DNA from 4 places in the Aliidiomarina minuta genome. Region 1 is predicted to be linked to each of the others. Evidence: predicted binding sites of a transcription regulator. Region 1 holds the regulator's gene; each other region holds the start of a gene.
The links. The regulator sigma-54, encoded in region 1, starts transcription at its own class of promoters, with help from an activator protein. The targets are predictions, from matches to a motif close to GTTGGCACGNNNNTNGNNT.
Positions count from the first base shown of each region.

Region 1 (2,205 bases):
TTTATCTGGGCGACCAGTTTTCTTTATAAGAAGCGATTATGAAGCAGAGTTTACAACTTAAACTTGGTCAGCAGCTGACCATGACTCCGCAACTGCAACAGGCGATTCGCCTGTTGCAGCTTTCATCGCTGGATCTGCAACAGGAAATTCAGGACGCTTTGGATAACAATCCGTTACTCGAAGTCAGTAGTGAGGACGACAGCAGCGCAGATGACGTATCGCTACAGGAATTCGAAAGCAGCGCAAAAGACAATGACAGCATGGAAACCGGGGAAGCCGTCGCCCAACAGGATATTCCGCAGGATTTACCGACTGACTCCAGCTGGGACGATGTTTACTCTGCCAGCACTGCACCAACGAAAGGCAGCGCCACAGGGGAAGACTTTACCTATCAGGGCGAGACCAGCGAAAGCCTGCATGATTACCTGACCTGGCAAATGGAATTGTCACATTTTAGCGAAGAAGACGAAGCCATTGGCCGGGCCATTATTGATGCGGTAGATGAAGCCGGGTATCTGACGCAAACTCTGGAAGATATTCAACAAGCAGTAAACGGCGAGTTTCCCGAAGTCAGCGATGCTGAAGTCTGTATGGTATTAAAACGTGTACAACGTTTCGACCCTGTTGGTGTTGCAGCACGCACCGTTAGTGAGTGCTTATTAATACAGCTCAGCCAAAAGCCGGCAGATACTCCTTTGCTGCAAGAAACTAAAGCTATTATCAGTGATTACTTAGACTTATTAGCTGCCCGCGACTATCGGACTTTAGCGAGAAAGACTAAGCTTAAAGAAGATCAGTTGCGTGAAGTTATGCGCTTGCTCCATCAACTGCATCCGCGGCCCGGCGAAACAGTAGTACAGCGGGAATCGGAATATGTTATTCCCGATGTTTCAGTGGTTAAGCACAATGGCCGCTGGGCAGTAGAGCTTAATCCGGACTCAGTTCCGAAGCTACAGGTAAATGCGGAGTATGCAGCGTTAAGCGGACAAGCAAAACGCAGTGAAGATTCGGAATACATTAAACACCATATGCAGGACGCCCGTTGGTTTATAAAAAGCATAGAGAGCCGCAATGAAACCTTGCTTAAAGTAACCAGCGCTATCGTGCAACGTCAGCAGGCATTTTTTGAGCATGGTGAAGAGTCTATGAAACCTATGGTGCTGAATGACATTGCCGAAGCTATCGACATGCACGAGTCGACGGTATCACGGGTTACCACGCAGAAATTCATGCACACTCCAAGGGGTATATTTGAGCTTAAGTATTTCTTTTCCAGTCATGTAAGCACCGAGAACGGTGGTGAGTGTTCATCAACCGCTATCCGCGCTATTATCCGGAAGCTGGTTGCGGCAGAGACCCCGGCCAAGCCGTTGAGCGACAGCAAAATCGCTGAACTCATGGCTGAACAGGGCATCCAAGTGGCAAGACGTACGATTGCGAAATACCGGGAGTCACTACATATTCCCCCTTCCAATCAACGTAAAAGCCTACTTTAACGACGGCAACAGAAGGACGATGTATATGCAAATAAATCTTACTGGTCATCACGTTGAAATTACTGAGCCCCTACGTGAATACGTAGATACTAAGTTCGCCAAGCTAGAGCGCCACTTTGATCATATAACTAACGTTCATGTGATACTAAATGTTGAAAAAATCACGCAAAAAGCGGAAGCTACCGTTCACCTGAGCGGTGGTGAAGTTTTTGCCACTTCCGAACATGAAGATATGTATGCTGCTATCGACGGCTTGATCAACAAGTTAGATCGACAGGTAGTTAAACATAAAGAAAAACTGAAACGTCACTAACCTATGCAACTTCGTGAAATACTAAGCCTGGACTGCACCCGTTGTGCAGTTCAGGACTCCAGCAAAAAGAAGCTTCTGGAAGCAATCAGCCAACTAGCCGCACCTAAGCTAGCTGGAGTAACCCGTAACGATGTCTTTGACAGTCTGGTGCAGCGAGAACGACTTGGCAGCACTGGAATAGGTCTGGGCATAGCGATTCCCCATGGCCGTTTGGAAAAGGCCAGTAAACCGGTGGCGGTATTATTGACCATGCAGTCGCCAGTGGACTTCGATGCTATTGATAAACAGCCAGTAGACATTATATTTGCCTTGCTGGTACCTGAAAATGAGCCTGAAGCGCACTTGCGTACTTTGTCGGAAGTAGCGCGTAAATTAAATAATAAAGAATGCTGCCGT
Region 1 covers NZ_PIPL01000001.1:1,680,862-1,683,066, forward strand. Annotated here, with positions in the region: gene lptB (LPS export ABC transporter ATP-binding protein) at 1-29, shown strand, start outside; gene CWE09_RS08115 (RNA polymerase factor sigma-54) at 39-1,496, shown strand; gene hpf (ribosome hibernation promoting factor) at 1,522-1,809, shown strand; gene ptsN (PTS IIA-like nitrogen regulatory protein PtsN) at 1,813-2,205, shown strand, end outside.

Region 2 (2,205 bases), 910 kb from region 1:
CGAACAAACCCATGGCTCACGTCCCTGGGGCGGAGTCGATCCTATTGTAGCCGCTGCTCAAATCATTAATAACGTACAGACTATTGTCAGTCGTCAGGTAGATATTACCGCTGCTCCCGCTGTAGTTAGCTTTGGCAAAATTGAAGGCGGCGTGCGCAATAATATCATTCCCGATGAAGTGTACCTGGAAGGCACCATACGCAATTTCGACATGGATATCCGTCAGCAGATTTTTAAAAAGTTAGAGACTACTGCAGTCCACACCGCCAAAAGCAGTGGAGCTGAAGCCGACGTGCATATTCACGAAGGTTATCCTGTAACTTACAATAACCCAGAACTGGTACAGCGCTTAATGCCCACTACTCAACGCGTAGCCGGAACTGATAATGTTCACCAAAATGAGCTGGTTACCGGTGCAGAAGATTTTTCATTTTATGCAAACGAAGTTCCTGGCATGTTTGTGTTCCTTGGCATAACGCCGCCGGGCCAGGACCCTGCAACCGCCCCAAGCAATCATTCACCTCACTTTTATGCGGATGAAGATGCTTTAAAAGTAGGCACCGAACTCTTTGTGAACTGGGTACTTGATTACCCTAAAAGCTAATAAAAAAAGCCCCTGAAAAAATCAGGGGCGAATACTACTTACTTCCAGGGATAGAAAGTTCATCAATCACATCAGACTATTCGTTCCAACAACTATACAAATTCACCTCAATCAAAACGATAATCCAGGCCTTTCATATCCGTTATCGACAGTTTCAATTAATACTTTAAATGCACCAGATGCGCTCATTGTCGCACAAAAAAAGAGCAGTCGCTTTAGGGTTTAAAGTAAAATCTATGTAAATTCAGCAAGTTATAACCTGGCACGCCTCTTGATAGAGAACCTTTGTCTGTAACTACAACAACAAAGGGACGCTCTCATGCAACTCATTATTGCAATTATCAAACCCGCCAAGCTCGCAGATGTGCGTGATGCACTGAATGACATTGGCTGTAAAGGTATGACAGTCACCGATGTCAAAGGATTTGGTCAGCAAAAAGGTCATGACGAACTCTATCGTGGCGCCAAATACCGGGCCGAATTCTTGCCCAAAATCCGACTCGATATTGCTGCAGTCAATGAACAGAGCCAGCAAATCGTCGACACCATTCAGAAGGCCAGCCACACAGGAAGCACCGGCGACGGCAAGATATTTGTCTTGTCGCTGGAACAGGTCGTTCGTATTCGCACATCAGAAACTGATGAACAGGCCATTTAAGGAGCATACTCATGACTATTGAAGAACTAAGTTACTCACTGGATACATTTTACCTGTTGATCAGTGCTGCCCTGGTGATGTGGATGGCCGCGGGTTTCTCAATGCTGGAAGCCGGTTTGGTGCGCAGTAAAAACACCACTGAAATATTAGTTAAAAACATACTGCTCTATGCAATTGCCTGTACTTGTTATTTGTTAATAGGGTATAGGCTCATGTACGGTTCGCCGGACGTTACCGATTTCGCTCCCTCTGCAGATTTCTTTTTCCAGATGGTTTTCGTAGCCACCGCCATGTCTATTGTCTCAGGGGCGGTAGCAGAACGTATGAAATTACTCAGTTTTCTGATTTTCTGTATTGTGCTGACCAGTTTTATTTACCCGATTCAGGGTAGCTGGAGTTGGGGTGAAGGCTTTTTAGACCAGGCAGGCTTTGTCGATTTTGCAGGCTCAGGCATTGTCCATATGGCCGGTGCATCGGCCGCTCTTGCGGGTGTATTGCTGCTTGGGCCCCGCAAAGGGAAGTATGGTAAAGACGGTGAAATCAATGCCATTCCGGGCGCTAACATGCCTCTGGCTACCCTGGGTACTTTCATCTTGTGGATGGGCTGGTTCGGCTTTAATGGTGGCTCACAACTACAGCTTAGCGGTACCGACAATGCAGACGCTATAGCGTTAGTTTTCGTTAACACCAATGCAGCGGCAGCATGTGGCGCACTCGCGGCCTTTGTAATAGTACGGCTGGTCTGGCAAAAAGCCGATTTAACCATGATATTAAATGGTGCTCTGGCTGGTCTTGTTGCCATTACTGCGGAGCCCTCCACACCAACCCCAGGCATAGCTTGTCTTATCGGCCTGGGTGCCGGTTTGCTGGTCGTGCTTTCTATCGTAGTGCTGGACCGGCTGCGCCTGGATGATCCTGTAGGTGCTATCTCAGTGCATGGGGT
Region 2 covers NZ_PIPL01000001.1:766,088-768,292, forward strand. Annotated here, with positions in the region: gene CWE09_RS03665 (amidohydrolase) at 1-604, shown strand, start outside; gene CWE09_RS03670 (P-II family nitrogen regulator) at 924-1,262, shown strand; gene CWE09_RS03675 (ammonium transporter) at 1,274-2,205, shown strand, end outside.
Region 2: CWE09_RS03670 (P-II family nitrogen regulator) is a predicted target of sigma-54. The motif match lies at 863-881, and genes of this name have one in related genera.

Region 3 (2,205 bases), 430 kb from region 1:
GTCAAATTCCGGTGCAACGATGCCATAACCGACAAATACCAACTCGCTTTTGTTCACCTCAACCTGCTCTACTACCCGAGGTGTCCAGGCCATCATTTCTTCACGGTATTTGAATTCACTTTGCTCGTCGTTGTGTGAAAGTTGCATGTTAGTTACACGCGTCGGGGCGATGCGAACTAAGGGCACTGGCTGCAGGTAGCCATCTTCGTTGTACGGCTCTAGCCCCAGTGAAGAGAATATGTCCGTGGCGTACTCGATAGTGAGTTCTTCCCCACGTGTTCCGGGAGCCCGGCCTTCAAATTCATCGGACGAAAGTATGCGCAGATGTTCACGATAATTGTCATTAAAATGATAATCAACATAACCGTCTGCATCAACGGGGGGGGCAGTCTCAGGTTGTGGAGTCTGAGCTGGCGAACAGGCTACGGCAAGTAGGCTTGCGGCAGCGAGAAAAGTGAGTTGTCGCATGAGTCTTCCCTCTTGGTGTGGAGCAACATTTTTGTGACAACATCATAGCATTGAGATAAAAAAAAAGCGCGACCCAAAGGCCGCGCTTTTCCTGTTTGAGCAATGAAACTGCGATTAACGCAGGTCTTCAATTTGTTGCTGAACTTCAGGGTCGTTCTGCATGCGATATGCGATAGCGTTATATTCTTCAACGCTCAGACCACTGTCTTCAACTGCTTCAACCATTTCGCTCTGAGCTGAAATTTGTAGCTCTTGAGCTTCTTCCTGAGTTTCAGCGGCTTCAAGCTGCTCAACAAACTCATCGTTAATACGTTCAATATCGTTCAACGCTGATGCAAACTGTTCCAGTTGCTCTTGAGTTACTGGCTCATTCTGCATTTCTTCCATTTGCTGCTGTGCATATTCCTGCTGTTGTTGCTGTTGGTCCTGAGCAAGAGCTGGAACAGAAAACATAGCGGCTGCAAGTGCTGATAGTGCGAAAGTACGTTTTAACATAAGACGTTCTCCTCGTTGAAATATAATTTGTTAATTCACTAGTACTAAAGCGAACTCCATGCCAACCTTTCAGGGGTTGTTGTAAGTTATTGTTATATTTGATGTTTAAGTTATTTTTGGCGTTTTAGGCCGAGTTTGAAGAATTTAAAATGGAACTATAGTGTATACTTTTGTCACATATGACAGATTTGTCAGTGACAGAAGTGACACAACTATGAAAAAACTACCCCGCCAGTTCTGGCAACTTGCAGGCATGCAAAGAGCATTGCTCTTGTATGTGGTTCTGCCCTTACTGGTTACCGCTGGATTGGGCATTGGTTATGGCCTGGACCGCGTTTCTAAATTAGAGTCCGATCGATTAAAAGACGATGTCGAACTCATTGGCCGCGCCATTCGGCTACCTATAGGCGAAGCTTTGGCTGTTGGTGATGAGGAGGCCGTGCGCCGAACCTTGCAGTCAGTGTTTGATATTGGCCGGATTTACGGTGCTTCAGTATTTGATGTTAATGGTAACCAGGTTGCTGCAGCTGGCATTACTGAACGCGACCTGACATCCAGTCAGGTTGCCCAGCAGGTGGTAACTACAGGTGAACAACAGGAGCGTTACCGACAGGTCTCTGGCATGTTTTTGTTCTCTCATTTTATCCCTGTGTTTGATGACCTGGGGCGTACCAATGGATTTATCCAGATTAACCGGCGCGCTAGTGACTTTGATGCTTCTTTAGAGCAGTTATCAAGAACCGCCTGGGCAACTTGGTGGGTGATGTGTCTGGTGACTTTAGCTATTGTTATTTTCGGCCATTATGGTGGCGTGGGGCGGCATGTTAATGCGCTGAAAATGAGTATGAACAGAATAGAAACCGGGGAGCGTTCGCACCGTGCTCTGGAGACGGGCCCTACGGAAATCGCTGAAGTGGCGAAAGGGCTGAACCGAATGCTGGATAGCATTGATAGAAAAGACTTGGAACTGGCCAAGCGTCAGGCACATGAAGAAACCCTGGCCCAGCAGCTTCAGCATCAGGAAAAAATGGCTGCTATTGGTCGCGTGGCCGGCGGGGTTGCTCATGAACTGGGTGCACCATTAACCGTAATTGATGGTCGTGCCCGACGCTTATTAAAGGCGAACGAAAATCCTGATGAGATACGGCAGTTGACGGCTATTCGCGGGCAAGTGGCCCGGTTGACGCGTATTGTGCGGCAGCTACTTAACTATACCCGTCGCACGGGAAGTGGTTTCTCTAA
Region 3 covers NZ_PIPL01000001.1:2,114,061-2,116,265, forward strand. Annotated here, with positions in the region: gene CWE09_RS10175 (M28 family metallopeptidase) at 1-468, opposite strand, end outside; gene CWE09_RS10180 (DUF4168 domain-containing protein) at 583-963, opposite strand; gene CWE09_RS10185 (sensor histidine kinase) at 1,178-2,205, shown strand, end outside.
Region 3: CWE09_RS10180 (DUF4168 domain-containing protein) is a predicted target of sigma-54. The motif match lies at 1,011-1,029, and genes of this name have one in related genera.

Region 4 (2,205 bases), 180 kb from region 1:
GCTTTACGTATGCCGAGTAACGACAGTGGTTTGCTATCTCTTGCCACATAGGGTTGCAGAAATTCACGCGCTAGTTGCTTTTGTTGCAGTTCAAGTGCCTGTTGGATGCTTGTATGGTCGCGTATAGCAGAATGGGTGCGCAGGCTTATAAAGAGTAGCAGTGCTGCAAATAACCAGTCGGACGGTGACAGCCAGTATATAAGGGCGGCAATGACCAGCCAGGGGGTTATCAGTACCATAGGGGCCATTAAACCAGAGATGCGTTGCTGTGTGCGACTGCGTGCACACGAGGGGTGTACACGTTTTGCCATACGCATTGCCAGACTATGAAAAATGCTTAATGGATGAAGATAAAAGGGCAGAGGAAGCAAGCGCTCCCCCCAGATTACCAGGCTGAATAACAGCCAGTGCAGAACATCAGGCTGCCATAGGAGCATTATGACCGTCCGCACCGCGGCTCTTAGGACTTGCTGCACGTACGAAATCAGACTGATTCAGCTTGGAATCAATAAAGCGGCCTAATTCATCGGCACGGTAACCAGGCTTGGCTTTAAAGCGCAGGAAAGGAATACCCGCGGCATTGAGTGAGTTCTTAAGGAACCAGTTGCGTTTAGCCTGATTGCTGTTGGCTTCAATAGGCTCCAGCTCGATAACCCCTACCACTCGCATGTTTGAACGGTCGCAGAGAACATAGTCCAGCATGCGGCTGGATACTTTGTTTTGTGCATCACGCTGAGCGGAGCGGGAAAGCCCTTTTTCGCGCACACTGACAACATCGCCCAGGCGTACTTTTGTGAAGATTCGATATTCGTCGCCACACGCGCGTTCAAGCAAGGTCAGAAAAGACTCTTCAGTTGCTGAAAAGAAACTTTCCTGACGTTTTTTATAAGGATAAGGCGCATAGCGCTCGGATAAGCGTGATGCCATCATCGCAATAATCACCAGCACTACGATAAAACCAATGAGCATGAATTCCATAACCAACCCCATCTGAAACAATCAAAACGAAAACCTGTGTCTGAGATAATGCAAATTAGGGGCCAACAATAAAAAAGAGCGCTTAAAAAAGCGCTCTTTTATTAAATCAGGTTATGTTAGCGGGCCTGAAAGCCACCTTTAATGCCTTTAGTGGTAATGCTGACGGCATCATGGGCGTGTAAAGATTCGTAGTGATTTACCCGGATCCAGAAATCATGAAACTGGCTTTCCTGATTCAGGCGATGTTGTAAACGACGGGCTGCATCTTCACAAAACATTAAGTTCTGACCGTTGAGACGGGCAAATTCTTGCTCATCTTCACGTTTTACTGCCGCTTGAACTGGTGTCTGTAGCGCGTCTTCAATCGTATCGATCAAATCTTCGATAGGCAGGTCGGTGGCCCCAGTATTCAGTTTAACTTTAACATCGGCTACTGAACGCTGGCTGTGGGGCGTTGCCGGTATGCCATCGGTTGTACCTAACCATGCACTGACATCTTCTTTGCTGACGCTGGCGGCGTTGAATTTTTTATCGAAAGCTTCCTGAATCAGCTGCCGAGCCAGTGCTGCCGAGCAAGGGCAGGTGGAGGAGTAAGGTACTTCTACCTGTAACTCTATTTCCAGTCCCTGATCATCCAGTATTGCCTGAAGCGTTACCGGATAAGCTTTCCAACCCTGTTTTTTACTGACCAGAGATTTACGACGCAGGTGATAATCGAAAGTGAAACGCACTAAGGCCTGGTGACTGAGTTCCAGGTGCGAACTGATAAAACTTTTTAGCAGCGTATCAATCTGAGATGGCTGAAGGCTGCCGCTAGCGGCAAGTTCGTCTACTGCAAGGTAGAGGCGCGACATATGAATGCCTTTAGCTTGCGGATCTCCGAGATTGACAAAGGCATCTACTTTAGCACTGACCTGACGGTCAGGCTGACCCGGAACGCTTACCAGTAAAGGCATTTCAATATTACTCATACCAACCCAATCCAGGTTCCCCATAGTCTGGGCGCTGGTTTGATTGGCTATATCTGGCATTGAGGTTGGCATTCAGCTACTACTCCGAGTTCTTGAATGGGTGTCAAAATTAATGTTGACGAGCTATTATAACTGACTTGTCCAGTAAATTTAAGAAAAGACAATTATCCTGCCTTATTACGTGCTTCGCTCGAGTTTGGATTGCTGGATATTCACAGAGAGGAGAAAATTTAATGGCAACTCAGGAACAGCCTGA
Region 4 covers NZ_PIPL01000001.1:1,496,958-1,499,162, reverse strand. Annotated here, with positions in the region: gene CWE09_RS07155 (cobalamin biosynthesis protein) at 1-437, opposite strand, end outside; gene CWE09_RS07150 (DUF2726 domain-containing protein) at 418-978, opposite strand; gene folE2 (GTP cyclohydrolase FolE2) at 1,095-2,021, opposite strand; gene CWE09_RS07140 (Hpt domain-containing protein) at 2,183-2,205, shown strand, end outside.
Region 4: CWE09_RS07150 (DUF2726 domain-containing protein) is a predicted target of sigma-54. The motif match lies at 1,027-1,045, and genes of this name have one in related genera.